4 regions of the Paracerasibacillus soli genome follow, and region 2 is predicted to be linked to each of the others. Evidence: riboswitches for the same ligand, from Rfam matches in the RefSeq annotation. Region 2 holds a riboswitch; each other region holds the start of a gene.
What was found. A riboswitch is a leader RNA that binds a small molecule or an ion and turns the genes downstream of it on or off. The one in region 2 is predicted to bind S-adenosylmethionine.
Positions count from the first base shown of each region.

Region 1: another riboswitch for S-adenosylmethionine. It lies ahead of ACFFIS_RS06855 (hypothetical protein); the one in region 2 lies ahead of ACFFIS_RS12855 (cyclase family protein).
Region 3: another riboswitch for S-adenosylmethionine. It lies ahead of metK (methionine adenosyltransferase); the one in region 2 lies ahead of ACFFIS_RS12855 (cyclase family protein).
Region 4: another riboswitch for S-adenosylmethionine. It lies ahead of ACFFIS_RS09125 (methionine ABC transporter ATP-binding protein); the one in region 2 lies ahead of ACFFIS_RS12855 (cyclase family protein).

Region 1 is NZ_JBHLWL010000022.1:38,094-45,630, forward strand. Features, by position in the region: gene ACFFIS_RS06845 (sensor histidine kinase) at 1-895, opposite strand, end outside; gene ACFFIS_RS06850 (response regulator transcription factor) at 898-1,569, opposite strand; gene ACFFIS_RS06855 (hypothetical protein) at 1,874-2,200, opposite strand; SAM riboswitch class I at 2,481-2,583, opposite strand; gene ACFFIS_RS06860 (sensor histidine kinase) at 2,646-4,133, opposite strand; gene ACFFIS_RS06865 (response regulator transcription factor) at 4,142-4,825, opposite strand; gene ACFFIS_RS06870 (efflux RND transporter periplasmic adaptor subunit) at 5,210-6,178, shown strand; gene ACFFIS_RS06875 (ABC transporter ATP-binding protein) at 6,171-6,902, shown strand; gene ACFFIS_RS06880 (ABC transporter permease) at 6,865-7,537, shown strand, end outside.
Region 2 is NZ_JBHLWL010000043.1:11,444-18,980, reverse strand. Features, by position in the region: gene ACFFIS_RS12865 (DUF4317 domain-containing protein) at 1-717, shown strand, start outside; gene ACFFIS_RS12860 (5-methyltetrahydropteroyltriglutamate--homocysteine S-methyltransferase) at 824-1,930, opposite strand; gene ACFFIS_RS12855 (cyclase family protein) at 2,051-2,803, opposite strand; SAM riboswitch class I at 2,893-2,995, opposite strand; gene ACFFIS_RS12850 (ribonuclease J) at 3,357-5,024, shown strand; gene ACFFIS_RS12845 (hypothetical protein) at 5,653-5,991, opposite strand; gene ACFFIS_RS12840 (YczE/YyaS/YitT family protein) at 6,432-7,061, shown strand; gene ACFFIS_RS12835 (NAD(P)/FAD-dependent oxidoreductase) at 7,350-7,537, opposite strand, start outside.
Region 3 is NZ_JBHLWL010000026.1:71,513-79,049, reverse strand. Features, by position in the region: gene mnmM (tRNA 5-(aminomethyl)-2-thiouridylate-methyltransferase MnmM) at 1-219, shown strand, start outside; gene ACFFIS_RS09455 (gamma carbonic anhydrase) at 216-737, shown strand; gene metK (methionine adenosyltransferase) at 880-2,082, opposite strand; SAM riboswitch class I at 2,210-2,319, opposite strand; gene pckA (phosphoenolpyruvate carboxykinase (ATP)) at 2,522-4,105, shown strand; gene ACFFIS_RS09440 (ABC transporter substrate-binding protein) at 4,498-5,493, shown strand; gene ACFFIS_RS09435 (ABC transporter ATP-binding protein) at 5,505-6,299, shown strand; gene ACFFIS_RS09430 (ABC transporter permease) at 6,317-7,123, shown strand; gene ytkD (RNA deprotection pyrophosphohydrolase) at 7,155-7,537, opposite strand, start outside.
Region 4 is NZ_JBHLWL010000026.1:8,003-15,539, reverse strand. Features, by position in the region: gene sufC (Fe-S cluster assembly ATPase SufC) at 1-270, opposite strand, end outside; gene ACFFIS_RS09140 (YuzK family famiily protein) at 599-739, opposite strand; gene ACFFIS_RS09135 (MetQ/NlpA family ABC transporter substrate-binding protein) at 967-1,827, opposite strand; gene ACFFIS_RS09130 (methionine ABC transporter permease) at 1,851-2,519, opposite strand; gene ACFFIS_RS09125 (methionine ABC transporter ATP-binding protein) at 2,509-3,540, opposite strand; SAM riboswitch class I at 3,626-3,736, opposite strand; gene ACFFIS_RS09120 (thioredoxin family protein) at 3,785-4,108, opposite strand; gene ACFFIS_RS09115 (toprim domain-containing protein) at 4,121-4,477, opposite strand; gene gcvH (glycine cleavage system protein GcvH) at 4,586-4,972, opposite strand; gene ACFFIS_RS09105 (arsenate reductase family protein) at 5,073-5,432, opposite strand; gene ACFFIS_RS09100 (ABC transporter ATP-binding protein) at 6,015-6,674, shown strand; gene ACFFIS_RS09095 (ABC transporter permease) at 6,671-7,537, shown strand, end outside.

The sequences.
Region 1 (7,537 bases), on a different contig from region 2:
CAAGTAGTAATAACTGTTTTGTGAGGCTTGATAATCGATTGATTTCATTGTTAATAATCGAAATATAATGGGATTTATCTTCCTCACTCAACGTATCCTTTTCCAGTAAATGGGAATACCCTTTTATATTCGATAATGGTGACTGGATATCGTGGGTAATATTTGAAATAAATTCGCTCTTCATTTCATCAAGCTTTTCAAGTTGTTGCGCCATATTTGTAAAACTAGTTGCTAGTTTTCCTATTTCATCTTTTCGATTTATATCAAGTTCAATGGAAAAGTTCCCTTCGGAAAGATCTTTTGTAGCTCGTGTTAACTTCGAAATAGGGTTAACTAAATATTTCGCACTAATCCAAACGAAAATAATGCTTAATACAATTGTTAAAGCAAGCAACCAGGCAAATAGAATGTGCATTTCATTAAAAAGTAATTTAATATTTGGTCGAATAAAAAGCGCATATTGTTTGTTGTTATGCTCTAGCGGTACCCCGATGGTATTTGTTAGTTCGTTTGCAAAAAAGCCTGTGACAAATGTTTCTTGGGGGAATTGCGCAATCCCGTGGTAAACTTCACCATTTAATACAAGTTCAATTGTTTGATTAGAAAGTGTTTTGTCCCGAAATGGGTCACCGAAAAATGTCTTATTTCCTTCTTTATCTGCTAAAAAAATTTGATATCCAACAGCTGATATATTTTCTAAGTAGTGTTCAAGATGAATATGTTGTTCGTGATTAACGTAATTCGCGATATCTAGTGCAATTTTTGTATTTTTTTCATCGTTATAAGGCTTTAATTTTTGTTGGTAATAAAAATTGGAAAACATAAAGGAAAGCAAAGTGCTCACAAGCATAATTGAAATGGTTGTGAGAGCGAATTTAACATAAAGCGTCTTCACGATTATTTTACCTCCAAAGCATACCCAACACTGCGTATCGTTTTAATATGAAAGTCACTTGTTATTTTCGTAAAACGTTCTCTTAACCGTTTTATATGTACATCAACCGTCCGCTCATCACCATCATAGTCGAATCCCCAAATTCTTTCGATTAAATGTCCACGTGAAAATACTTGCGAGGGGTGTGAGGCAAGGTAAAAAAGTAATTCAAATTCTTTTAATGGTAATAAAAATGATTTATCGTCAATTTCCACTACATAATTTTTTTTATTAATAACAGTCGATCCGAGAGTAATAACATCCTCGGTATTTTTTTCATAACGGCGAAATAACGCTTTTATACGGTACAGGAGTTCCTTTGGCTCGAAGGGTTTCACAAGGTAGTCATCTGTTCCAGAAAGGAAACCTTTTTCCTTATCTTTAAGTTGGTCTTTCGCAGTCAATAATATGATTGGAATATCGTAAAAGTTACGAATATCCTTCGTTAATTCATATCCATCAATAACCGGCATCATCACATCAACAATGGCCATATCACATGGGTTTTTTTCTAATAAATTTAGTGCTTCTTGCCCATTTTCTGCTTTCAAAACGTTGAACCCTTCATCTTTTAAGTAAACCGATACTAAGTTCAAGATATTTTGATCATCATCAACAACAAGTATAGTAGTCATCTGTATCTCTCCAATCAAGAAGTATTATTCAGCAAAGTATATATTTTAGTAAGGATCTTTTATTCTATCCTATTACAAAAATATGAAGAGAGTATGAATTTGCAAGTAGAGGATATGTTATATTTAGTTATTGCCATATGGTGTATAGTTAAACGAAATGGTTTTTCATATGTTTTGGAATTAAAAACTGAAGGCAACACAATCCGCCGGGAAGTGGATAAAAGTGACATACTGTAATGAAAAATAAAAAAGGCGGAAAATTTCCCACCTTAATTATTAGAATAATTGTATAGATGAATCGATCTTACATAAAAACGTAATTTAAATAATTTCCAGTTCGCTCTTTTATAACTAATCCATTCTCCTTTAGCTTTGTCCACATATACTTGTCCAAAGCGTATGGAGATTTAGATTGTAGCTGTGCTAACTGTGAATTTGAAATGAGAATGATGGAAGTCTGTTCACTATTTTGAACTGAAATAGCATAGCTTTCCTTTTTAATCATTTTTACCTCATATGTTTCGTCCCATTCTTGAAGTTGTCGCTCCATTACCTTCATTACATGGTGTAAATATTTTTCTCCTTCTTGATTTTTAGCCATATAACCACGAATAAATCCTGTTGTATTCATTTGCATTCCTCCTATTATTTTTCAATAGGTATCAAGACCATTTGCAAAAAAGTAAAAGCGAGCAATTAACGAGACATAAACTGTGACGCGGCTTGCTGTGAAAATATTCCCAAACAAAGGTTAGTTTAGCTATCATTGATCGTGACAAGGCTAAATGTATCCTAAGCAGAGTAGGCCAATGTTGGTCGGTATTGCCCTTAAAGATATCCAACATTAACTGTTCGCGCAATAAAAAACCCTTTGCAGCAACTGAATGCACACAAAGGGTTTATAGCACCGTTCGTTATCATCCAAAGCAAGCTTTGCTGGTAGGAGCACCTTACCTTCTAGGTAGGTTGCTGTGAAGTCTTAGAGCCAGTACTCTCGTTCACTCTTGATAACCATATTAAATTATTTTTATTATATCATAATCACATATGAAACTAATATTATTTTGCCTCGAATCTTAATGATTTTTTTTAGGAGAAAAAGGTAAAAATACTTGAAAGGTTGTTCCATTTCCCATTTTACTCGTAACTTCTATTCTCCCTCCATGTGCTTCCACAATGGACTTTGTAATGGATAATCCAAGGCCAGAACCACCAGATGTCCTTGTACGTGAAATATCTGCTCGATAAAATCGATTAAAAATAAATGGAAGGTCTTTGCTATCTATTCCGGCGCCATTATCTTGAATAGTAAATCTGTTTGAATCATTTATTGCATCAAGTGATAGGTGAATAACTCCAGTCTCCGGGTCTGTATGTTGCACAGCGTTATAAAATAGGTTTAGAAAGACTTGCTTTAATTTATTTGGTTCATAATATCCATATCGTTCTTCGGATACTTTAACATAAACTGTACGATTTCCTGCTAATACATCAAGTTGTGAACGCATTTCTTTTATTATTTTTGTCACATTCACTTGGGAAACTTGTAAGGAAGGGGCTTGATCCAGTTTAACGAGTGTAAATAAATCTTCTACTAACTTAATAATTCGCTTTGATTCCCCTTGCATACTATTTAATGCTTGATAAAGTTGTTCGGGTTGATTAGCTGCACCTCTTAATAAAACTTCAATAAAGCCATTTATAGATGTAAGAGGCGTTCGTAGTTCGTGAGAGGCATCTGCAATGAAACGTCTCATTTGTTCCTTTGTTTCTCTCTCATATTCAAAAGATATTTCAAGGCGCGCTAACATCGCATTAAAAGATTCTGCTAATCGATCAATTTCTTCTTGACCTTGTTTAACTGGAAGACGTTCCGTTAAGTTCTCGACATCTGTCTTTTTCACTACGTCGACGATTGTGGATAAAGGGACAAGAGTATGTTTTAAAGTACGTAAATAGATTACAAGTCCACTGGTTAAAGCAATAGAAGCGAGAACGATAAAAGTTAATAATTGTTGTAACAATATTTTTTTGAGTGGGGCAGTATTTGTACCTAGCTGTAACGTCAAATCAGCTCGATTATGACTTTCATGTGGACCTCCTAATGGTCTAAATACAACTAACTGTTCTATACCTTTGCTGTTTTCTCTAACGTGATATGCAATCCGATGTATACTTTCGTTATGTTGTAGCATCTTGAGGTATTCCTTTTTAGTAAAAATGGGAGCGGCAACACCACTATTACCTAGTATATCTTGATAATTTCCGTTTGTATCAATAATGGCCAGGGACATACCTTGGTAAAACAAAAAAGGTTGATTAGCAGGTAGGGGATTATCCTTCCCCTTAGGTTTCGTTGATTTGCTTTCTTCATTTAATAGTAACTCTAAAGGAAGTGAACCAAGTTTATCGTTCAGTGCATTTGCTTCATTTTGATAGAGGAAATCCCTCATAATCCAATATTGTACAATGCCTATCAGTAGTAAGATGATAGCTAAAATAAAAAAAGTTCGCATGAGTAGTTGTTTTTTTAAAGAGTAAGGCGATAGAATTTTTTTAAGCATGTTTTCACCTACAAGTCCACTCGGTATCCGGCGCCTCTAATCGTCCGAATAACTTGGTAGTTTTTATCGTGTAACTTATCGCGAAGTGAACGGATATAAACTTCTACGATATTTTCATCACCTTGAAAGTCATATCCCCAGACCCGATCTAAAATAGTCGCTTTACTTAGTACAATGCCATGATTCATGACTAAATACTTTAAAAGCTCGTACTCAGTGGGGGAAAGATGAAGTGTTTGATTGAGATAAGAAAACTCCTTTTTTCGATCATTCAACTTAAAAGGTCCGTAAATCACTTCGTTAAAAAGGTTAGGGAACTGATTGCGCAGCCGTGCATGAATTCTGGCTAATAATTCTTCGAAACTAAATGGTTTTGCGACATAGTCATCAGCACCAATATTTAATCCTTTTACCCGATCTTCTACATCATCTTTTGCTGTTAGCATGATGATGGAAGTTTGTGCACCACTTTTTTTCATTAAGCGGCAAACTTCAAAACCATCCATTCCCGGCATCATGACATCGATGACTGCAATGTGTGGCTGAAATTCATGTGCAATATTGATTCCTGTTAATCCATCCAAAGCTGTTTTCACGATAAATCCTTCGTTTGTAAGGCCTAACTCCAAAAACTGCAAAATATGTGGCTCATCATCTATTAAAAGTAATTTGGTACCCTCAATTGTTTTCATTTTTTATACCTCCGAACATCTTACAAATATTATCTATTAAAAAGCTGAAAGTTAGCTGAAAAATGTATAAGGCCAAGCTGAATAAAAATTTCTTTATTATTATAACCCCAATTTGTAGTGATAAGTAGATTTTCAGTAAACATTCAGTTTGTTTTCAAGGCCATTTCAGATTGGTGTTACATAATACGGTTATGGGAACTTTAAACGAGCTTACAGCAAAGTTTGTTTTCATTTTATTAGGGAGTAGGTGTCGGACATGATGTGATTGAAGTGGAGCAAGAAGAATAAACTGATTGATACTGGTAATGAAAGAATATAACAAAAACAAAAAAACATCCTTCATAGCATATGCAAGAGTGGATATTTAATAGGAGAGAATCGAAAATGAAAAAATGGATCTGGTTAATCGTTAGTGTGCTTGTAATTGGGGGTTTTGGCTTTCAATGGTATAGCTCTACAAAAAACAGTAAAGAAGATATTCATCAGACTCGAACTGCAACAGCACAAAAAGGAAAATTAGAAGTAAAAGTAAGTGGTTCTGGAACGGTAGAGGCGGTAACTAGTAAAGATATAAAAGCCGTAGAAGATAATGATGAAATTGACGAAGTGCTAGTTTCAGTAGGTGATAATGTGAGTAAAGGTGATGAACTCATCACATTTACTGATGGTAGTGATCCAATTACAGCTTCTGTTGCGGGAACAATTACTGATGTGTCCGTTGATGAAGGGGATAGGGTTCAAAATGGAACAGTATTGGTACATTTAAAAAACTATAGTAATTTACAAACGGTCATACAAGTGGACGAATTGGATGTCATGAAAGTTAAAAAGGGGCAACAAGTAAGTCTACAAGCTAGCGCCTTCCCGGATGATACTTTTTCAGGTAAAGTAACGAAGGTTGCGAAAGAAGGAAACTCTGAAAATGGAACAACGACATTTGATGTAACGATTTCCATTCAAAAACCAAAGGAATTAAAGGTTGGCATGACGATGGAAGCAAGCATTGTAACAGAAAGTAAAGCTGATGCATTATACGTGCCATCTGACGCAATTTATTCAAACGGGGATAAAAAATATGTTCATCTTATCTCAGATAAAAATAGCGAAAACGATACGAATACAAATTTTGAAGAAGTAGCCGTTCAAGTGGGACTCGTTACAGATGAATACGTGGAAATAACAGATGGGGTTTCTGAAGGTAATATGGTAGAGTTACCACAGCTTTCAACAGAAAGTACATCTACAAATAAACAGGAGAATATGATGAAAGACATGAATGGAATGCCTGGCGGAGGAATGCCCCCAAGTAATGGACAAGGACGAGCAGGTGGAAGAGGTGGCATGAATGAGTGATGCGGTTATTAAAGTAGAAAATCTGATGAAGTCATATGAATTAGGCGGTGAAACAATTCATGCATTAAATCATATTTCCTTTAACATACAGAAGGGCGAATTTATAGCAATTATTGGGCCCTCTGGTTCTGGTAAATCAACATTAATGAATATGATTGGTTGTCTGGATCGACCAGATAGTGGTTTGTATTTATTAGCGGGAAAAGATATTGGAAAAATGGATGATACAAGTTTGGCAATCATTCGTAATCAAGAAATCGGATTTATCTTTCAGAACTTTCATTTGCTATCGAAGCTGACAGCGTTAGAAAATGTGGAACTCCCGATGTTATATGCGGGTGTTCCGACACAAGAAAGACGAGAGAGGGCAATGTCTTGCCTTGAAATGGTTGGGTTATTAAATCGAGCAACTCATATGCCGATGCAACTATCGGGAGGGCAACAACAAAGGGTTGCGATTGCAAGAGCGCTAGTAAATCAGCCAGCAATTATTTTGGCTGATGAACCTACGGGTGCACTTGATAGTAAGACGAGTAAAGAAGTGCTCGAATTAATGAAGGATTTAAATAAAATAGGTCATACCATTGTTTTGATTACACATGATCTTGAAATTGCTAAACAAGCGGAGCGAATGATAAGCATTCAAGATGGAAAATTGTTAGAAAATGGAGGTGTATTATTTGAAAATGAACGAATCTTTAAAGATAGCGCTACGAAGTATTAAAGGGAATAAGTTACGGGCTGCACTTACAATGTTAGGAATTATTATTGGGGTTGCTTCTGTTATTGTTCTTGTATCTATTGCTCAAGGTTCGTCGAAAACAGTTACGAGTCAAATTGATCAATTAGGAACGAATTTATTAACAGTAAGCACTTATAGCTCTGATGTAGATTTATCGGAGGATAAAATAGAAGAATTAAAAGATTTAAATGGCGTACAAGATGTGTCACCTGTTATATCAGGACGTGTTTATTTGAAAAAGGATAGAACATCATCACAGGTTGCCATAACAGGTACAAATGCGGCCTACACAGATGTTCTTGATACAAAAGTAACCAAAGGACGTTTTGTAACGGATTTGGATGTGGAGTATCGTCAAAAAGTTGCGGTCCTTGGTTCTGATACAGCTGAAACCTTTTTTGGAATGGATAATCCAATCGGTCAATATCTCCAGATAGATGGCACATCTTTTAAAGTTATTGGTGTGTTAGCCTCTAAAGGAAGTTCGCTAGGTGAAGGTGGGGATAATGTAGTCATTGTTCCGCTAAGCACAGGACAGAGAATAATTGGAAGTACTACAATTAGTACTTTATATCTAAAAGGTGATAACAAGGATCAAATGGATTTTCTGATGAATG
Region 2 (7,537 bases):
AGTATGAATAAAACGCAAGATCCAAAAAAAGAACTACTGTTTGATTATGTTGAAAAAGAGTTTAAATACAATATTGTTGTGGATCCAATTATTAACTTGAAAGCTCCTATTTCAGGATTTCTGTTCCCATGCTTTACAGACAATGCTGCAGATGTAAATCATGTTCTTTATTCTGCAGGTAAAAAGTATGAATTAAATTATCATTTTATCGAAGAAGTACTAAACGCAGAAGAAACCATGACTGCTGAAGATGATAAAATTGTTTTTGAAGAAATTGTGAAGCATGTTGCTGGTGATCAAATTAATACTTCGACACTCTCTAATGTATATGATGAAATTTATCGTGTGATTGAAGAAAATGAAGAGGAAGAAATACCAAAATTAGACTATAAAGATGTAGAAAAGGTACTGAGAAGCAGCGGTGTAGAAGAGGTGAATACGGAAAAAGTTGAAACTGCTTTTAAGACTGTGATTGATGACGAATCATATGAGTTGAAGGCAAGTAACATTGTACCAAAACCTACGTCCAAATCAATCAAAGTAAAGACAAAAGTTGCTGACTTGTCCATTAGTCCACAAGAACTAAGACATGTTCGGCAAGTTCATCTGAACGGAAAACTATTTCTCATGATTGAATTGGAAGAAAATACAATGATTGAAGGATTTGAAATGATACCAGAAGCATTATTCCAAAAAGCAAAAGATGTGGACGATTGATTCATAAGTAATGGGTGACAGAAAGTAATGAGCAATATTCTTCCCTTCACCTTTTCATTAAACAAATAAAACGAACAGCATTTATAGCTGTTCGTTTAAAATAATTTTATCTCCAAATCTCTTTTGAAATATCTACAATATATTTTAACTTTTCCCATTGCTCTTCCTCGGTTAATATATTTCCGTGATGAGTAGATGCAAAACCACATTGTGGGCTAATGCAAAGTTGATCTAGTGGTACATATTTTGTTGCTTCTTCAACTCGTGCTTTTATATTATCTTTATCCTCTAATTGACCATGTTTCGATGTGAATAGACCTAGCACTACGTTTGGGCCACCTTTTGTAATATATTGCAGCGGCTGAAAATCTCCAGAACGGTCATCATCGTATTCAAGGAAAAATCCATTTACTTTTTCCTTTGCAAATAATGTTGGGGCGATTTTAGCATAGCTTCCTTCAAATGCCCATTTAGATCGGTAGTTACCACGGCAAAGATGAGTAGTTACAATGAGATCTTCTGGTTTATCTTCTAAAACGCCATTTGCAACACGTAATGCTAAATCAATTAATTCCTCACGAGAATAGCCACTATCATTGAACGGAATCTCCGGTGCATTAAGTCCAGCGATATATACATCATCTAGCTGTAAATATCGGCAACCAGCATCATAAAACGCTTTAATCGCATCGCGGTAGGCGTGGATAATGTCATTTGCATATGCTTCAATATCAGGATATATTTCTTTGTTGCGGATACCAGCATTGAATAATTGGTTAGGGCTTGGAATGGTTTGTTTTGCAATTGCCCGGTCGCCAACAATTTCCTTAAACTCAATAAAGTCTTTTATATGTGGATGATCAGGGTTAAACGAGACTTTTCCGGTAACACGAACATCGTATCTTTCGGTTTCTTCACCTTTAAATTTAAAGCCATGCTCAGTTATGTATCCCTCTACACCAATTAAATGCTCTAGAAAATCTGTATGCCAAAATCTACGTCGAAATTCTCCGTCTGTAACGGCTTGTAGCCCTACCTCGATTTGCTTGTCAACGACTTTTTTAATTTCCTCTGTCTCAATTACATGTAGTTCTTGTGCAGTAATATTACCATTCTGGAAATCTCTTCTAGCCTGATGAATTCTCTCTGGACGTAATAAACTTCCCACGTGATCAGCCCGAAATGGAGCTTTTACTAATGTTTTAGTTGTCATATAAAATCTCTCCCTAAAATAATATTTTTTATTTTAAAATTAATATCACGCACTGCTTCAAAATAAGTTTCATCTTATCCACAATTCATGTGCTGTTATGATTATCATCATGAATAGGTATTATGGCAAAATAGCAAAAGAACGTACGGGAAATCCACTTGCTTTTTCGGGTTTGGGACATATATTGAAAATGACCGCCCCTTTTGTAGGTACCTTATCTAAATTCGTTAATAGCTCTACTTGAAAAGTATCTTGTTCAAGTACATAATATTCACCAATGAGTGAGCCATTTTTACGGAAATCTTTTGCTGCATCTGTATCAAATGTTTCATGGCCTACAGCATGAATCTTTCTTTCCTCAAATAGAAATCTTAAGGCGTCTATTCCCCATCCCGGGGTGTGACTATTTCCTTCTTTATCTTTATTTTCAAAAGCGACTTTATCAGGCCAGCGCTTACTCCAATCTGTTCGCAAAGCCACAAATGAACCTTGGTCTATTTTCCCATGCAACACTTCAAATTGAAGAATATCATCTACAGATAAGATAAAATCATTATCTATCTCTGCCTCTTTTGATTTATCAATTACAACTAAGGGAAGAACCAGTTCTTTTAAATTAAGTTCGTCTAAGTAGCGTTGATTACGAACGAAATGAATAGGCGCATCGATATGTGTTCCATATTGTCCAGGAAAATTGAAACGCTGCGCAAAAAAGCCATCATCATGTGTAAAAAGTGTTTCAAATTTCGCATCCTCAAAGGCCGCAAAATGTGGAGAATGTGGGCCGAAAGTATGTGTGAGATCAACCCACTTTTTACTTTTTAGAACGTTTAAAATCTGTAAGAGCTCATTATCTGTTTTGGCAATCGACATTAAAATCACCCCATAAATGAAATTTAAAATAAAAAAATCCTCTTCCTAAAAAATAAGAAGAGGATTTTGATAACCGTACTTGACTACTCCTCTTATCTTCTAGCAATTTGCTACTGGAATTGGCACAGTACTTGTAAAAAGTCCGCTGCCGAGGCTTCAAAGGGCCAGTCCCTCTGCCTCTCTTGATAAGAAAAAAATTTGAAATATTAAGTTGAGTCAAACTATACACTACAAATCGTAAACTGTCAACAATAATTTATAAATTATTAGGAAAAGGATCATTTACTTGGGTCTAAAAGATGTTGGTCACAAAGGTGTCGTTTCTTCTGACATTGCTGTCTTAGCCTTTTTTGTTAGCCTTCATTCGTAACGCAAGCACGCCATCTCTGCTGATTGAAGTTGTAGAATCTCGTAAAGAAGGGAGGATTATATTGCAAAATGGTATTGCCCACTAATATCAAGATACATGGAATATTAGAAATTGCATATTTACAAATAAAATGAAAACGCAAAGGATATACTAAAAATAAACGTAAAGCGGGAGGGTAATTATTTGAAAACCAACGACAACATATCGGTTTATGCCCTTGGAGGCTTAAATGAGATTGGAAAAAATATGTATGCTATCGAGTATGGAGACGATATTGTACTTATCGATTGCGGTAATAAGTTTCCAGATGAAAATTATTTAGGGATTGATTTAATTATTCCTGATTTTGCATATCTATTAGAGAATAAGGAAAAAGTTCGCGCATTAATTGTTACACATGGTCATGAAGATCATATTGGGGGTATCCCATATTTTTTAAAGACAGTGAATGTACCAGTATATGCAACGAGTTTTACACTTGGATTAATTGAAATGAAATTAAAAGAACATCGCTATTTAAGAGAAAGTAATCTACATGAGATTAATGCAAGTACAGTATTTACAATTGGAAAAATGAATATTCACTTTTTTAAAGTAAATCATAGTATTCCTGATTGTTTAGGAGTTGTCTTTGATACACCTGAAGGTACAATTGTACACACTGGAGACTTTAAGTTTGATTTGACACCAGCTGCCAGTAATGAACGTTCCGAAATACATAAGATGGCTGAAATTGGGAATAAGGGCGTATTGCTTTTGTTATCGGAAAGTACAAATGCTGAGCGAAAAGGTTTTACTCCTTCAGAACAAATAGTTGAAGAAAATTTGGAAAGTGCTTTTTTGAAAGCGGAAAGGAAAGTCATTGTATCTACTTTTGCTTCTAATATTAGCCGGGTCCAGCAGGTTGTAAATGCTTCTGAAAAAACAAATAGAAAACTAGCTTTACTTGGCAGGTCCATGGTAAATGTCGTCAAAGTGGCGATGGATCGTGGTTATTTATCTGTGCCTGAAAATATGTTAATCGAGGCAAAGGAAATTAATGAATTACCTCCAGAAATGGTGACCATTTTATGTACAGGAAGCCAAGGAGAATCACTAGCTGCACTTAGCCGCCTATCGACCGGTAATTTTCGTGATGCTTCGATTTTACCTGATGATATGGTTATTCTTGCAGCAGGTCCAATCCCTGGAAATGAAAAGAAAATAACGAGTATTGTAGATAACCTATTCCAGTTAGGGGCTCAAGTGATTTACGGTCCAGGAAGTAGTTCAGGCATGCATGTTTCAGGTCATGGTTATCAAGAAGATCTAAAATTAATGCTTACACTTATGAAACCAACTTATTTTATTCCGATTCATGGAGAATATCGTATGTTGCATCTACATCAACAGCTTGCGGAATCTGTTGGTGTAGAAAGAGAAAATACGTTTATTATCAATAATGGAGATGTAGTAGATATAGATCAATCCACAGCCAGGTGTACAAGGAAAATACCAGCAGGCAGTACATATGTGGATGGTGTAGATGTAGGAGATATGGAATTTGTATTACGGGACCGTAGGCAAATTTCAGAAGATGGTATGCTGATGATTATTTTGCCAATGAGTAAAAAAGATGGGAAAATGCTTACTGATCCTGAGATTACTTCTCGAGGATTTATAGATAATCAGTTTTCTGAACTAAGAATAGGAATGAACAAAGTTATTCTTGAAACGATTCGTGGCTTATATGAAGAAAACCGCAATTCACGAAATGTAATAAAACGACAAATTAAAAAAACAGTAGGACAATATATTTATAAACGTACACGAAAGGATCCAATGATTATTCCTATTGTGATTGAAATATGATGTAAAGGGAAAAGTGTTTGTAGATACGGGGGAAACGTGGCCGATTTCATTGTATCTCCGTTCATATATTGTAAGTTCAAGTGTAACTTAATAAAATAAAACTCAAAATGGGGTTTAATGTAAGGCGTACTGATGAACAGACTTTTAGTTATCGTCAAGCAACTAATTTTTGTTGTGGTTAGTATAACGAAACGAGGCTGACATAGGAATTTACCTCCTCATTCAGCCTCGATTTTTACATGTGGTATTGTACTAATTATTAGTATTTCTTGTATTTGACTTTCCTTTTCCTCTTCTTTGTTCATCTGGTAATTTTGGCTTGTTATGTCGATTTTTTTTATTTGCTTTGCTATCTTTAACCATCATCATCCCTCCAGTAAAATGCAAAATAGAGTCCATACGATACATTATTAAATTAACCAAAGAATGCCGATTTATTCATGATGTCTCAAGCCGTTCTCTTAAGCTCAATATGTTGTAATATATTAATTCGTTATTGTTCTTTTACTATAAATCTTGCATCTCTGTATTTTGAAGGGGATTTTTTCATTCATTGAATATGGTGAAGGAATGGATAGAATGTGAGTGGGGGTAGTTTTTTTATTACGAACTGCAAACGTAGCGCTCCTTACTTCGGGTGATGCTCACTTAAAAATAATATATCTTCTTTCGATAAATGTTGGTTATTAATTAGCAAATTCTGATTTATAATATGTTCCATTTTTATTTTACCATTTATTAATAAATCTCCTGTTAGGATGCATGGGATGACAGTTTCAATGCGTTTTCCTTCGTTGTCATAAAATAAATAGCCATCTGTTTCATCATAAATAAATGAATTTACTTTCATATTTGGCGTAATAAGTAATGTTACTTTTTCGTTGTCATTCCACATTATTTTTATAAGGGTTTTCTTTTTTAATTTATTTTCTACTAAGATTTTAAGCGTAGTTAGTGATATATCCATGTTAGTACCTCCTAGATTTGACTGATCACTTTTTCACTTTGTTTATACAATCATATTATTAACTTCAATACTTTTGCAAATATAATACATCTATTTACTTCATCACTATCGCTTTATATTTTGAATTGAGGTGTAATAAACCGCTTAAACAAAAAAAGCATCAATATTTCTTTGCGTTTCTAAAAACGATGAAGGAGAATGAATGATATTGAAATATTGAAAGGATATGTGTGCCTGCATGTATAATGGAGGAGGATGATCAGCTAATATCGTTATTTGACATTTCATATACTTGCTATACTTGCCTTTGTCGCATAGACATTGCACAATGAAAAGGGGCTTAAGCTCCGTAGTGATGGAAGCTGTTGAAGACTGAACTTAGGTCATCATACATCATGTGTCATAACTTTTGACATCTTGAGGAGGAAGTGGGGGAGTGCGTGATTAAAGTAATTCGCTGGTCGACATTTTTAGTGGGACTTATTTTTTTTAGTTTAGGTATTGCGCTAACGATAAACGTACAGCATCTAGGTGTTCACCCGTGGGATGTATTAACTGTAGCTTTGTATGAAAAAGTTGGATTTTCTATTGGAACGTGGAATATATTAATTGGCTTGGCGTTAGTAGTTTTGACTTGGATTTTTGATAAACAGTATGTGAAAATAGGGACATTTTTAAATGCACTTATTGTCGGATCGTTTGTGGATTTTTTTTTATGGATAGAGATTTTGCCTACCGCATCCCATACGTGGACAGATATATTCATCATCATATCTGGTATTATTTTGATGGGGCTATCAGGTGGACTGTATAATGCAGCTAGAATTGGTTCGGGACCACGTGATGGTTTCATGTTATCTCTTTCTGAAAAACTAGCTTTACCAATTCGACGTGTACGAATTATAACGGAATGTTTGGTGTTGGTAGTTGGATTTTTATTGGGTGGTCCAATATTTTGGTTTACATTTATTTTTACATTTATTCAGAGCCCATTGTTTCAATTTGCTTTTGTAAAGGCTGATCAACTTTTACAGCAACTGGATAATAAGGGGAGACACGTTTCTTCATAATTTTAATAGAAAAGTGAAGAATGTAGAAAATCAGTTTGAAACAGCTGGTAAAGTTAAGTAAAAATAAGAAGAGGAGAGGCTATTTTAACATAGCTTCTCCTTTACATAATGAAGTATTTGCAAATAGGACAGTTGTATTCTGTACTTGTTTAGTATCGTCCTGATCTACAAACATGGATTGAATTAAAATATAGGTTAGCGCTATGACGACAACAACTATAGCAATCATAATGATGATAAGTTTACTTCCTTTTATTTGAACCACCGCCTTTTTCTCGCATCTATACGTTAAAATGTAATTGCATTTGATACATCATATTTACTTAAATCGATTGTAATATTTTCATCTAAGGCAAGTTGTGCAAGTTGTGTTCCGATAAAAGGTCCTGTCGTGAGGCCAGAAGCCCCAAGTCCATTCGCTAAAATAAGTCCTTCATAATGAGGGAGTTTTCCGATGACAGGTAGAAACTCTGGTG
Region 3 (7,537 bases), on a different contig from region 2:
CAACAAATTTTGGATTACTTAAAAACAAATGGTGTAGTTGTCATAGTCATTTATTATGGACATGAAGGTGGTTTAGAGGAAAAGGAAAATGTAATCACCTTTGTGAAACAACTGGATCAATCCGCTTATCATGTGCTACGTTATGAATTTATTAATCAAAAAAATAATCCACCATTTGTAGTCGCGATTCAAAAAAGAAAGGAGAAGTTAAATAAATGATACACCACTATAAAAATATTCATCCAAAAATTCACGATTCTGTTTTCCTTGCTAAAAACGCGGACATTATTGGTGATGTAGAAATTGATGAATATTCAAGTATATGGTTTCATACCGTAATACGGGGAGACGTTGCACCTACAAAAATTGGGAAACGGGTCAGTATTCAAGATTTAACAATGATACACCAAAGCCCTAATCTCCCTGTTTTGATAGAAGATGATGTTACAATCGGCCATCAAGTTACCTTACATTCAGCTATTATTCGTAAAAAAGCTTTAATCGGAATGGGCTCAATCATATTAGATGGTGCGGAAATAGGTGAGGGTGCGTATATCGGAGCTGGTTCTTTGGTTCCACCCGGCAAAAAGATTCCACCTCATACGATGGCATTTGGTAGCCCAGCAAAAGTAGTCCGCACACTAACGGATGAGGACTATCATGATATGGAACGAATAAGAAAATCTTACGTAGAAAAAGGAATCTATTATAAAAATGAAACAAACTTAGGTAAATAATAAAAGAAAAAGGGGTTGGGACAAATCAGAGTGTCAGACCCCTCCACTACTACATTTAGTATGAAGTGCGATACTTCTTTTACTATTGTGACAGTAGTTAAGCGAGGGATTCAGACCCTTATGTCCCAACCTCTATTCTATATTATGAAATATTGATTAACTCTTTTAACAGATTCGCTTTATCGACTTTTTCCCATGGGAACAAGACATCTTCCCGCCCAAAATGTCCATATGCTGCTGTTTCTTTAAAAATCGGCTTTTGTAAATCTAACATACGAATAATGCCAGCCGGACGTAGATCAAATAACTCTCGTACTGCATTTACTAACTGTTCTTCATCAACAATACCAGTACCAAAAGTGTTAATAGCAATAGATACAGGTTCTGCAACACCAATTGCATATGCTAGCTGTACCTCACAAGTTTTTGCTAGTTTAGCCGCAACAATATTTTTGGCAACATATCTTGCCGCATAAGCTGCAGAGCGGTCAACTTTGGTAGCATCTTTTCCACTAAAAGCACCACCACCATGACGTGCATAGCCACCATATGTGTCAACAATTATTTTACGTCCTGTTAGTCCAGCATCGCCTTGTGGTCCACCGATAACAAAGCGCCCAGTTGGATTGATCAAATATTTAGTTGCTTCATCTAATAAATGAGCTGGAACAACTGGCTGAATCACATGTTCAATGAGGTCTTTTTCTATACGCTCATTTGTAATATCTTGATGATGTTGTGTAGAGATGACAATCGTATCAATACGAATTGGCTTATTTTGCTCATCATACTCAACAGTTACTTGTGTTTTCCCATCAGGTCTTAAGTAGTCAAGTAAATGATTTCTTCGTACATCAGTTAATCTTTTTGCTAGCTTATTAGCAAGCGATATTGGTAAAGGCATGTACTCAGCAGTTTCGTCACAGGCAAAACCAAACATTAATCCTTGGTCCCCTGCTCCGATTGCATCTATTTCAGCATCTGTCATTTTACCTTGTCTCGCTTCTAAAGCTTGATCGACACCACCTGCGATATCTGGAGATTGTTCATCAATTGCAGTAAGTACAGCACAAGTTTCGGCGTCAAATCCATACTTTGCACGTGTATAACCAATATCCTTGATTGTCTTTCTCACAATAGCTGGGATATCGACATAGGTAGTGGTTGTAATTTCACCAGCAACAAGTACAAGCCCAGTAGTAACCATTGTTTCACAGGCAACTCTTGCAGCTGGATCCTTTTTTAAAATTTCATCCAAAATAGCATCTGAAATTTGGTCACATATTTTATCAGGGTGACCTTCTGTAACAGATTCTGAAGTAAATAAACGACGATTATTAGCCATGTGGCTAAATCCTCCTTAAAGGGTATGGTACGGATCTCTAATTCTTAATCATATATTTATTATGCCACTTGTAGAAAACAAAAAACCTTTCCTATAATATAGAGGAAAGGATATATGTAGCCTTTCTCTCTTATTGTTCAAGGACATGTCCTTGCTTTAGGTTAGCACCTTTTCACATAGGAAGTGATGGTTGCTGGGCTTCATAGGGCCTATCCCTCCACCGACTCTGAATAAGAGTATCCGCTCAAAATTATGGTAACGAAATGAAAGGCCTATGTCAACTTTTACATGCATCTTACATATACATACAAAAATCAGCTAATATAGTATGGACTATTTCAGTAAATGTGTTATACTATTAATCAGATTTTAGAAATTAACATACCTTTATATTACATTTAAAAAATATATTAAAAGGCAGGTTATTATTAAAATGAAAATGGTGGAACAAACATCTTTAATCGACGAATTTGCACAACAGACGAATTTACAAAAGGATCTGTCGGTTCCCCGACTTATTGAAAAAATCTTATCACGCCGAGAAGGGGTTTTATCAGAAACCGGTGCAGTTCAAGCGACGACAGGAAAGTATACAGGTCGTTCCCCAGAGGATAAATTTATCGTACGCGATGAAATTTCGGAGAAAACAGTAGATTGGGGTACAGTAAATAAACCTATAGATGAACATGTATTTTTAAAATTGCTTATGAAAGTAACCAACCATTTAAAAGAAAAAGAAGAGTTATTCGTCTTTAACGGTTTTGCGGGAGCAGATGAAAAATATCGTTTACCAATACGTGTAATGAATGAGTTTGCATGGCATAATCTGTTTGCAAAACAGTTGTTTATTCGCCCAACTGCGGTTGAATTAGCTGAGCATGAACCTGATTTTACAATTATCTCAGCACCAACATTTAAAGCAGACCCTACAGTCGATGGGACGAATTCAGAAGCGTTCGTTCTCATTTCATTTAAGCAAAAAATCATTTTAATTGGTGGGACAGAATATGCAGGTGAAATTAAAAAATCAATCTTTTCTGTGATGAATTATTTATTACCACAAAAAAATGTACTATCCATGCATTGCTCTGCAAACGTTGGGGCGGAAGGCGATGTTGCTTTATTTTTCGGTTTATCAGGCACCGGAAAAACGACGCTATCTGCAGATCCTTATCGTAAATTAATTGGTGATGACGAACACGGATGGAGTCCAAATGGTGTATTTAATATTGAAGGTGGCTGTTATGCAAAATGCGTGAAACTATCAGAAGAGAAAGAACCACAAATCTTTCATGCAATTCGGTTTGGCTCTGTACTAGAAAATGTTGTACTAGATAAGGTAACGCGGACGCCTGACTATGATGATGTTACATTAACCGAAAACACGCGTGCAGCTTATCCATTAGAAAATATCGATAATATTGTTAAGCCAAGTGTAGCTGGACATCCAAACACAATTATCTTTTTGACAGCGGATGCATCTGGCACTTTGCCTCCAATAAGTAAACTTACAAAGGAACAAGCAATGTATCATTTCCTAAGTGGCTATACGAGTAAACTTGCAGGAACAGAGCGCGGTGTAACTGAACCACAAGCAACATTTTCAACTTGCTTTGGAGCACCTTTTTTACCACTTGCACCAGCAACATATGCAAAAATGCTCGGTAAAAAAATTGATCAACATCAGGCAAACGTATTTCTCGTAAATACAGGTTGGACTGGCGGATCCTATGGTGTCGGTCAACGAATTAAACTTTCTTATACACGTGCAATGGTCCATGCTGCTTTAGAGGGAGAATTAAATATGGTGGAAACAATGAAAGATGATATTTTTGGTTTACACATTCCCCTTCATGTACCTGGTGTACCAGACGAGGTACTTATTCCGAAGCAAACATGGGAAAATAAAGATTCCTATGAAAAAACAGCGCAAAAGTTAGCCGAGGAATTTCATGCAAACTTTGAAAAGTTTACGCATGTTAGTGAAGAAATTGTCAAGGCGGGACCAATTTATCGCCTATAAACATGTTACCTCATCCCAAGAGGAGTAATATATATTACGATGGCACATTATGTTGCCACGAAAAGCCGACTAAACTCATAGTCGGCTTTTCTTATACCTAAATATATATAGAGATAACCTTATTCGCCGTATGCTACTTAGATGTCGCAGTATCTTATATGCCCTCTTGACACGTAAAGCACATTTTTAACACTTGATAAATAATCTCATGCTTATCGAACTTATGATTCATCACTTTCAGCAGTCTTACATTCAACTTTTATCAGTCCCTGTCTACCGATGTTAAAGAAACTAAAATTTGCTTAATCAAAAAAATACACATAGGCATTCACACATTTTTCTGGGCAGCATAAACTGTTTTGAAACGCCATAAACGAAGGGACGGTAATATGATGTTAAAAAGGAACAAACTATTTATCTTGTTATCAATCGTATTTGTCTTATTCCTTAGTGCTTGCGGAAATGGATCAGAACATACATCAATAAAATTAGCTGAAGTAACACGTTCATTATTTTATGCGCCACAATATGTTGCAATAGAGAAGGGATTTTTTGAAGAAGAAGGATTAGATGTTGAACTCCAAACAACTTGGGGCGGAGATAAAACAATGACTGCTTTATTATCCGACGGAGCAGATGTTGCATTAGTTGGTTCTGAAACCTCGATTTACGTGTATGCCCAAGAGTCAAAAGACCATGCAGTAAATTTTGCACAACTTACCCAAACAGATGGTACTTTTCTCGTTGCAAAAGAACCAAAGCCTGATTTTACATGGGATGATGTAAAAGGAAGCATCTTTTTAGGCCAGCGTAAAGGCGGCATGCCACAAATGGTTGGGGAATTTGTGTTAAAGAAGCATGATATTCATCCACATCAAGATTTGGAACTCTTACAAAATATAGACTTTGCCAATATCCCAAGTGCTTTTGTATCCGGTGATGCTGAATTTGTGCAACTATTTGAACCAACGGCTAGTGTCTTTGAGAAGGAAGGTAAGGGGCACGTCATTGCCTCATTTGGTGAAGAATCTGGTGAAGTTCCCTATACAGTTTTTATGACAAAGGATAGTTATTTAAAAGAAAACCCTACACATATCGAGAAATTTACGAGAGCAATTTATAAAGCACAACAGTGGGTAGCGGAAAATAGCTCGGAAGAAATAGCAAAAGTAATTCAGCCGTATTTTGAAGACACCGATCTTGATATTCTAGCAACGTCGATTGAACGTTATAAGAACCAAGATTCTTTTGCAACAGATCCTATACTTGAAGAAACTGCTTGGGAAAACCTGCTAAATATTATGGATGAAGCCGGGGAACTCCCTGGGGACGCACCATACGAAGAACTTGTGAATACGAAAATTGCTGAAGATATTATGAATGAATAGGAGGAGATATCGTGTCCTTTTTGACACTTGATAAAGTCTCTCACCATTATTTTTCAAAATATACCTATACAAAAGCATTAGAAGATATTTCATTTTCTATTGAAGAGGGGGAATTTATCTCTTTATTAGGACCGAGCGGATGTGGTAAGTCAACGATACTATCTATTATTGCCGGCATCATATCACAGACTGAGGGCAGTGTCTTACTAAATGAGCAACCGCTTCGACATGCTGATACGACAATTGGTTATATGTTACAGCAAGACTACCTTTTTCCTTGGAAAACGATTATCGATAATATTCTCCTCGGTCCAAAGATTCGTAAAGAACTAACTACAAGTACGAAATCAGAAGCATTAATGTTATTAGATGAGGTTGGTCTACCTGATGTTTCAGAAAAATATCCAAGTTCATTATCCGGAGGGATGCGCCAAAGAGCTGCACTCGTTCGAACACTTATTACGAATCCAAAAATTCTTTTACTAGATGAACCATTTTCTGCACTTGACTATCAAACAAAACTTAAACTTGAAGATCTCGTATATACATTACTAAAAAACTACCATAAAACAGCATTACTTGTAACGCACGATATAGGTGAAGCAATTTCTATGAGCGATCGTATTATTGTACTAGGCACAAATCCTGGTAAAGTTACTAAAATCTTTGAAGTGCCAATCGAGCTACGAAATACGATGCCTTTTTCCGTACGGAGGCATCCAAAATATCAACTCTTATTTGATAAAGTATGGGATGAGTTAAACAAAGCGGATAAAGAAACTGGAACATACTCAACTACACCATGATTGAAGGAGTTGAAGGCATGAACGATAAAACAGACCAACACCTTTTTGACAACTATAAGAAGGGTATTAAAAGCGAAAAACACTTCATTTACTTTTGGCAAGCGATTATATTAGTTGGCTTTTTTGTAATATGGGAGATAGCTAGTCGACTGCATTGGGTTGATCCTTTATTATTTAGTTCTCCATCTAAAGTTTTCACACTCTTGTTTGAAAAAATAAGCGATGGTTCTATCTTACTGCATACCCAGGCCACTTTATTTGAAACGGTATTGGGTTTTGTAATTGGAACGATATTAGGGATTATATTGGCTACGGTGTTATGGACATTGCCTAGATTATCAAAAGTAATGGACCCTTATTTAGTCATCCTAAACGCCATGCCCAAAGTAGCATTGGGACCAATTATTATTGTTGCATTGGGCCCTGGCTATATTTCGATTATTGCAATGGGAGCAATTATTTCGGTAATCATTACAACAATCGTCATCTTTTCTTCTTTTAAAGAAGTTGATCCTAACTATGAAAAGGTGTTAATTGGTTTTGGCGCAACAAGGTGGCAATGTTTTAAAGAAGCAATTTTTCCCGCAACATTGCCTGTGATGATTTCAACTTTAAAAGTTAATGTTGGTTTATCTTGGGTCGGCGTTATTGTAGGGGAATTTCTTGTTTCAAAAAAGGGATTAGGATATTTAATTGTATATGGATTTCAAGTTTTTGACTTTACACTCGTCATGTCCAGTCTTATTTTAATAGCCATCTTTGCAGCAATCATGTATAAGCTAGTAGAAAAATTGGAAAGTTGGCTCATTAAACATGCAACATAATCAATAGAAGGTGCCTTGCTGCTGGTACCTTCTATTCTGTAATACTCTGTAAGCTTTTCATACAGTATGTTAGTACATCGTCCTTCATTATAAAACTAAAACGTGGATTCACTTTAATATTAGCAGGTATCTTATGTAATGTAACGGGACCATTCGTTTCAAAATATGTATCTTGTTTCTCAAGTTCTGTAATATCCGCATAGTATACATTTTTGATGACATCTCCAGCTTTACCTTGCACATAATATTGTCCAAGATAATGTAAAGATTGTACAACTCCTCCTGTTTCTTCTTTTACCTCCCGTTTAGCAGCCTCTTCTGGTGATTCGCCACTTTCAACTTTTCCACCTGGAAATTCATAACCTCTTTGCTTATGATCAGTTAATAACCATTGCATTTCATATCGACATATCA
Region 4 (7,537 bases), on a different contig from region 2:
GTACTGCATTGCAAGGAATAGACCTGCACGTGCACGTTCGTCAACTTCCATTTCTAGCACGTCTTCACCATCAAGTAAAATGCTACCACTTGTCACTTCATATTTCGGGTGACCCATGATTGCTGAAGCTAGCGTTGATTTTCCTGTACCGTTCGGTCCCATGACCGCATGGAATTCTCCACCTTTTATCGTAAGGTTTACACCTTTTAATATCTCCTTATCTTCAATAGAAACATGAAGATCCTTGATTTCTAGTGTTGATGCTGCCATATCGATACCTCCAAATACTATTGTTATAGTGTATTGAGAAAATTTATATTCATTCTCAATTTATTCTCATTATAATCTTAAAGCATTTCAAATTAATTATCAACTTTTTGATGTCTCATGCTTTCACACAAAAAGTTTCTGTTACATATGATGATAACACATTTAGAGTATGCGCATACATCAAAATACTTCTTTCTGAGTTTTAACTACATTCTTTGATTCTCATTATCATAGAAATTCCTTAAGATACAAACAAAAAAAAACTGACACTCTCGTATGGAGAGCATCAGAATGGTTTTCTCTAGTATATCGATTGTACTTTACTTATTTATCTCGGAATTTGGTTATTTATTTCTGCAATTAAAGACTTACTTTTTTCATAATCTTGTTGTCGACGCTTTTCTACTACTAACCGTTTATGAAAAGCTGTGCCATATTCCTCATACCCCATTTGATGCGACTCCTGCATCGCTCTTTCCATGTCAGACGTAACATTCATTTTTAGATCACTATGGATAGTTGATCATCCTTTCGTTTTGGTTACGATATAAAGCGTAACACGAGACGAAGGGATTACTCAAACTGGAAATAATGCTATTCATTCCTGTAGTGATTCATTTATAATACTAGTAAATCAATAACTTGAATTTTTAACCACTTTCTCCTAATTTCTATGTTTATCTTAGCAATCCCCTACTATTTTCCATCTACAGGTACAATTGCCCCATTATATTCCTTCAATATAAAGTCTTGTATTTCTTTTGAATGTAATACATCTACTAATGTTTTTAAAGCTTTGTTTTCTTTATCTTCAGTACGGACTGCAATAACGTTAACGTACGGTGAATCTTTATCTTCAATAAATAATGCATCATTTAATGGACTTAATCCAGCTCCAATTGCATAGTTCGTATTAATTGCCACAAGCACATGATCTTCCGAATTATAAAATTCCGGTAACAATGCAGGCTCATAATCAGGTGAGAATTTTAGCTTTTTAGGATTTTCTACAATATCATCAAGTGTAGCATTCGCCTTATCAATTCCATCTTTTAACGTGATCAATCCATTTTCTTCAAATAAAGATAAAATTCGGCCGTGGTCTGCGACAGAATTACTCATAATAACTTCTGTATTATCATCAATATCATCCAAACTGGCTATGTCCTTTGAATATACACCTAAAGGCTCTACATGGATGCCATCAATATAGTCTAAATCATATCCGGTTTTCTCTTTTGTTTCCTCTAAAAAAGGGATGTGTTGGAAATAGTTAGCATCTAATGTACCATTAGCTAAATCATCATTCGGGAATACGTAGTCTTGATAAGGCTCAATTTCTATTTTTATTCCTTTTTCTGCTAAAATAGGTTTTGCCTTTTCTAATATTTCCGCATGCGGTTCACTTGAAGCTCCGATTACTAATTCAACCTGCTCTTGGTTATCACTTTCATTTTTTGCCGATTCTGATTTCCCTTTGTCTTCATCTTTCCCTGTTCCACATGCAGCAAGTGCCAATACGAGAATAATAGATAAAATTGCAAGTAATTTTTTCATTTATATTTCCTCCATGTCGTTTATTATCTTTTATCTAACTTATTTGAAATATAGTCTCCAATTAACTGAAAAATAAATACAATGACAACAATTGATATGGTACAAACAAATACAACATCATAGTCTCGGCGTTGAAAACCAAAATAATATGCATAATTCCCTAATCCACCAGCTCCAATTACACCTGCCATTGTTGTATAACCAATTAATGCGATTGCTGTAACGGTAATTCCCGAAACTAGCGCAGGCATGGATTCTGGTAATAATACCTTCAATATAATTGTTTTAGTTTTTGCTCCCATTGCTTTAGCAGCTTCTACCACCCCTTTATCCACTTCTTTTAAGGCTATTTCTACGAGCCTGCCATAAAATGGAGCAGCCCCGATGATTAATGCTGGTAATGCAGCGTTTGGACCTCTGATCGTTCCTACTAGCACATTTGTTACTGGAATTAATAAAAAGATCAAGATAATAAATGGAATTGCACGAAACACATTTACAAATGCTGCTACAATAAAATGAATATATTTATTTTCCCAAATACCATCTTTCATCGTAAGATAAAGTAATAATCCGAGTATCAATCCAAAAATAAATGTTCCAATTAATGCAAGAATTGTCATGTAAAATGTTTCATATGTAGCGAGCCATAGTTCATCAAATTTTACGTTCTCTAATCCGTTAAAGTTCATGTTGTAAAACCTCCACTTCTACCGAGGTCTCATTTTTTATGAACGCAATAGCCTTCTCCATTTCTCCTGTTTCTCCAATGAATTGTACATATAGCGTTCCGTAAGCCCCCAATTGCGTTTGCGTTATTTTCCCTTGTAAAATATTAATATCTACTGCAAATAGTTTTGCTAGCTTACTAATTAATGTTTGATTTGTAGTTTCTCCTACAAAATGTAAGCGAGCAATTTTAGCTGTTGGGTTCGCTTGAAACAATCGCTCGAAGTCTGTTTCCTCGTCTTCTATGCCCATCACTTGTTGTACAAACTTCTTTGTAACAGGTTGTTTCGGTTGTAAGAAAAGATGAAGTACATCACCTTGTTCCACGACTTTACCATCTTCCATGACGGCTACGCGGTTACAAACCTTTCGAATGACGTGCATTTCGTGTGTAATCATAATAATTGTTAAACCTAGTCGTTGATTAATGTCCATTAGTAAATCTAGTATTGCATTTGTTGTTTCAGGATCTAGTGCAGAGGTTGCTTCATCACAGAGTAGTACTTTGGGACGATTTGCTAATGCTCTCGCAATACCAACACGTTGCTTTTGCCCGCCACTTAATTGTGATGGGTACGCATTCTCACGACCACTTAATCCCACTAGATTGATAAGTTCCTGTACTCTCTGTTTTATTTCTGCTTTTGGCACATTGGCAATTTCCAATGGGAATGCTATATTTTCCGCAACAGTTCGTGACCAAAGTAAATTAAAATGTTGGAAAATCATGCCGATATCTCTTCGGGACTTTCTTAACTCTTTCATATTTAAACGAGTAATTTCTTGATTATTAATCATGACTTTACCAGTTGTAGGTTCTTCTAATCTATTTAATAAACGAATAAACGTACTTTTCCCTGCACCGCTATACCCAATTACCCCAAAAATTTCTCCCTGCTCGATATCCAATGTAATTTCATCGACTGCCGAGATGGACTTTTCTTTATCTGTAAAAACTTTACTTAACTTTTCTATTTTAATCATCGGGATACCTCCTTATAAAAAGCCAGCCAATTAAAAACGCCTTTCTGCTAGAGAACAGAAAGACGTGTATATTCATCTTCGTGTTCCCTCATCTTTCAAAGCATATGCTTTGTAGGAATTAGCACCGTTTTAGAATTTACTTCTAAAGGTTGCCGCGGTTTCACAGGGCCTTTCCCTCCACCGCTCTAGATAAGAGACTTTCGTACTATATAAAATTATAAATTTCATTATACGATTATTAATTCTATTTGTCAAACTCATCTGCAAATAAATGCTTTGCGTATTTTACAAGATAAGTGTATATATTTGCGACAGACTGAAAAGCATATACTTTTTCCTTGATTTCACCATGATCTATAATAAAAAGACAAGGTACACTTTCAATCTTGTTCTCTTGCATAAAATTAGGATACAAGGAAGCATTCATTTCGTAAAAAATATCTTGATTGTGAGTTCTTTCAATCTGAGTTAGGATTGATCTTGCCACATGACATGTTCCACAAAATGGCGTATGAATGTAAAGTAGTAAATGCTCTTGTTTTAATGTATCTTCGGTTATTGGTTTCAAAATATCACCTTGCTATGATAAAAAAATTGGATTTACTGAAATATCTTTACTTGCTAATAAGGTAGCTAAAACTTGTTCCGGTGTTGTCGCTACTTCTTTAAATTCACTATTAATATAGATATGTTCCGCATGTGGCAATTCATAAGCTAGTTGCTTACGCAATTTCATACCAGATTGATCCTCATCCACTAGGATATAGACGTCCTTATTGTCTAAATCATGCGTTTCTAACATTTCATCAAAGCGTTCAACACCAAATGTACCATTCGTACAAATGATCTCCAATTGCTCTGTAATAATTTTTCTGATTTGCTTTTTATCTGTTAAACCTTCGACGATAATCACTTTATCTGATTCATTTGAATCCATTATATGCACCTCTCCGAAGACTTTTCAAAATTAAAGCAGGCCATAAACCATTTTGCGCAATAAGGCTGACTCTATGTAGGAGTCAGCCTTATATGATTATATCATGTATTAGTCGTCTTCTTTAATCATTTCTTCATATTGTTCTGGAGACATTAAATCATCAAATTCTGACTCGTTAGATGGTTCGATAACAATCATCCAAGCTTTTTCATATGGTGACTCATTTACAAGTTCTGGACTATCTTCTAACTCTTCATTAACAGCAACTACTTTTCCGCTTAAAGGAGCATAAAGTTCAGAAACTGTTTTAACAGATTCTACACTACCAAATGGCTCATCAGCTTCTACCTCTTCGCCCACTTCAGGTAATTCTACAAATACGATATCCCCAAGTTCATCTTGGGCAAAATCTGTAATTCCGATTCTCACTTGATTGTTTTCCTTTTTTATCCACTCATGTTCTTCTGAATAAAATAAGTCCTTTGGTAAATTCATTTTCATCCCTCCATATGTATCTTTCCACTTTAAATATACCGTTAAATCCATATAAATGCTAGTATTACATCTAGTACTATACATGCAATTAAAGGATTATTTATCCTAACCAAACTTCTGTGAATTGATCCTCTTTAAAGCCAACTGTTACATGTTTACCATCTGTTACAATTGGTCGTTTTAAGAGCATGCCGTCAGATGCTAACACCTCTGCCATTTCTTCTACAGACATTTTAGGTAACTTCTCCTTCATATTAAGTTCCCGATATTTTTTCCCACTCGTATTAAAAAATTTCTTAGTTGGAACATCTTCCATTCCCATCAGTTCGAGTATTTTTTCCTTTGATGGCGGAGTTTCTACAATATGTATACTTTCAAAATCAAGATTATGTTCTTCTAACCACTTTTTCGCCTTTTTACAAGTACTACAGTTAGGATACCAATAAAATTCCAATTTCATCATACATCTCTCCTTCTAGCAACATCTTAACATATTCCCTTGGTTGCTTGAAATAAGACAATATCCAAAAGCAATATTTGCATCAAAATAATGCATTAACAAGTTAATCTTGGTGGTTTTGCGATTATTTGTTTTTTGATTAATATGTCAAAATTCTATTCGTTGATGTGTCAATGCTGAACTTATAAATAAAAAGGATGTAGAATAGAAAATGGATTGTGTTTATACCTCTATTATTCTTAATAATTTACACTATTGCAATTACGACTGTTTCCGCATATAGTGGTAGTTATAATTTTGAAATTAGATCAAGTGTAGTTAGACCGTATACTCACAAGCTAGCAAAGAAAAAGACAACAAACGATGTAAGTGCACGCGCCTTCATATTCAGGTAAGAGTCATCCATCAAATGGGAGAACGTACAAAGATGATTTTAAAACTGTAAGTAAAGAGACTTACAGCGTTCAAGTAAGTAAGTCGACAGGTTTATGGAGAAGTTGCCAAGGGCAGTGGCAAAATAAAGCAGTAAAATCATTTCTATAATAATATTAATTCTACTATAAATTACAAAGGGTGTTATACATGATTTCAGCAGTCGAAATATCTAAAAGTTACTCGGCAACAATGAAAGCTCTCGTAAAGACAAGCATCCAGATAGAGCCAGGTACGGTCCATGTCATTATGGGAAAGAGTGGTTCGGGAAAATCAACACTATTAGGCGTATTGGGTGGGTTAATTGAGCCTTCAAGCGGTAGCGTCCGCATAAATGGTAACGATTACTATTCCTTATCAGATAAAGAAAGAGCTCGTATTCGCAGCGCAAATTTTGGATATATTTTTCAGTCCTTTCAATTAATCTATGAACTTACTGTGTACGACAATATTGTCATGCCTTTACATATTACGGGACAAGAGATTCATGAAGCGATGGTCTATGATCTACTGAAGGACTTAGAAATTCAACAATTTATGCATTCATTTCCGAATGAATTGTCTGGCGGACAGCAACAGAGGGTGGCGATTGCACGTGCCATCATTCACAAACCAAAAGTGATTTTCGCTGATGAACCTACAGGTAATTTGGACTCTGAAAATGCTAACAAGATTATCCATATGTTAGTTAATCTTTGTAAAAAATATAACACAACATTATTAATCGTTACACACGATGAACATTTATTAGCAAATCCAGATCGTGTCTTATTTCTAAAAGATGGTCGAGTAATCGAGGGGGAACAATGAGAGCAACAATATTATTTACATATGCTTGGAAGTTTTTATGGAATGATAAGAAATATTTTCTTTCTGTCATTGGTGCATTAACAATTTTCTTTAGCTTCATCACGATTACGAGTAGTATGTTACAGACGTATGTGGATGCAGAAAAGGAATTAGCTTATGCAAACTATGGTAACCACTCCTTCATCATCTACTCGGATGAACAGCTAGATTCTGCAGAAATAGAATCAAAGGATTTTATTTCCACTGGGTTAATATATACATTAGGATTAATAGAGAACTTTTTCGATCAGAATATTGACGTAACAATTGGAGCGATGGATCAAAATATATTACACCAATTCAAGTTAACAGATGGAAAATACCCGACAGCAAATAATGAAGTGGTAGTAGAGAGATTTTTGTTAGATTTATATAAGGAAAACAAACATTCCCATACAGAACTACCAATTACGATGGATGTACATGGTCAAGCCATTCATATTGTCGGCGCGATTGAAAACTACTCTAGCACGTGGTCACAACCTGATATAATTGAAAAGGGTAGCAATACTTTTCCTACTATTATTTTTACAGGTGATTTTGAAACTGTATTCCCAAAAGTGAACCAATATATTACATTATTTCAAGAAAAAAAAGAAAAACTATCTTTAGATTACAGTAAAGTGGATTATTTTCTCGATACAAATAATGTAAAAAATGTCAACGGCGAAAGTATAACTTTTAATGATGCATTATTTAACAGAGGATTAACAAAAGCCTTACAAGTACGCACATTCAGCATTATATTTATCATAATTGTTAGTATTACAGGGTTTTTAGTTTTTATTTACCTATTTTCCTTTTATTATGGCATTCGATTTCGA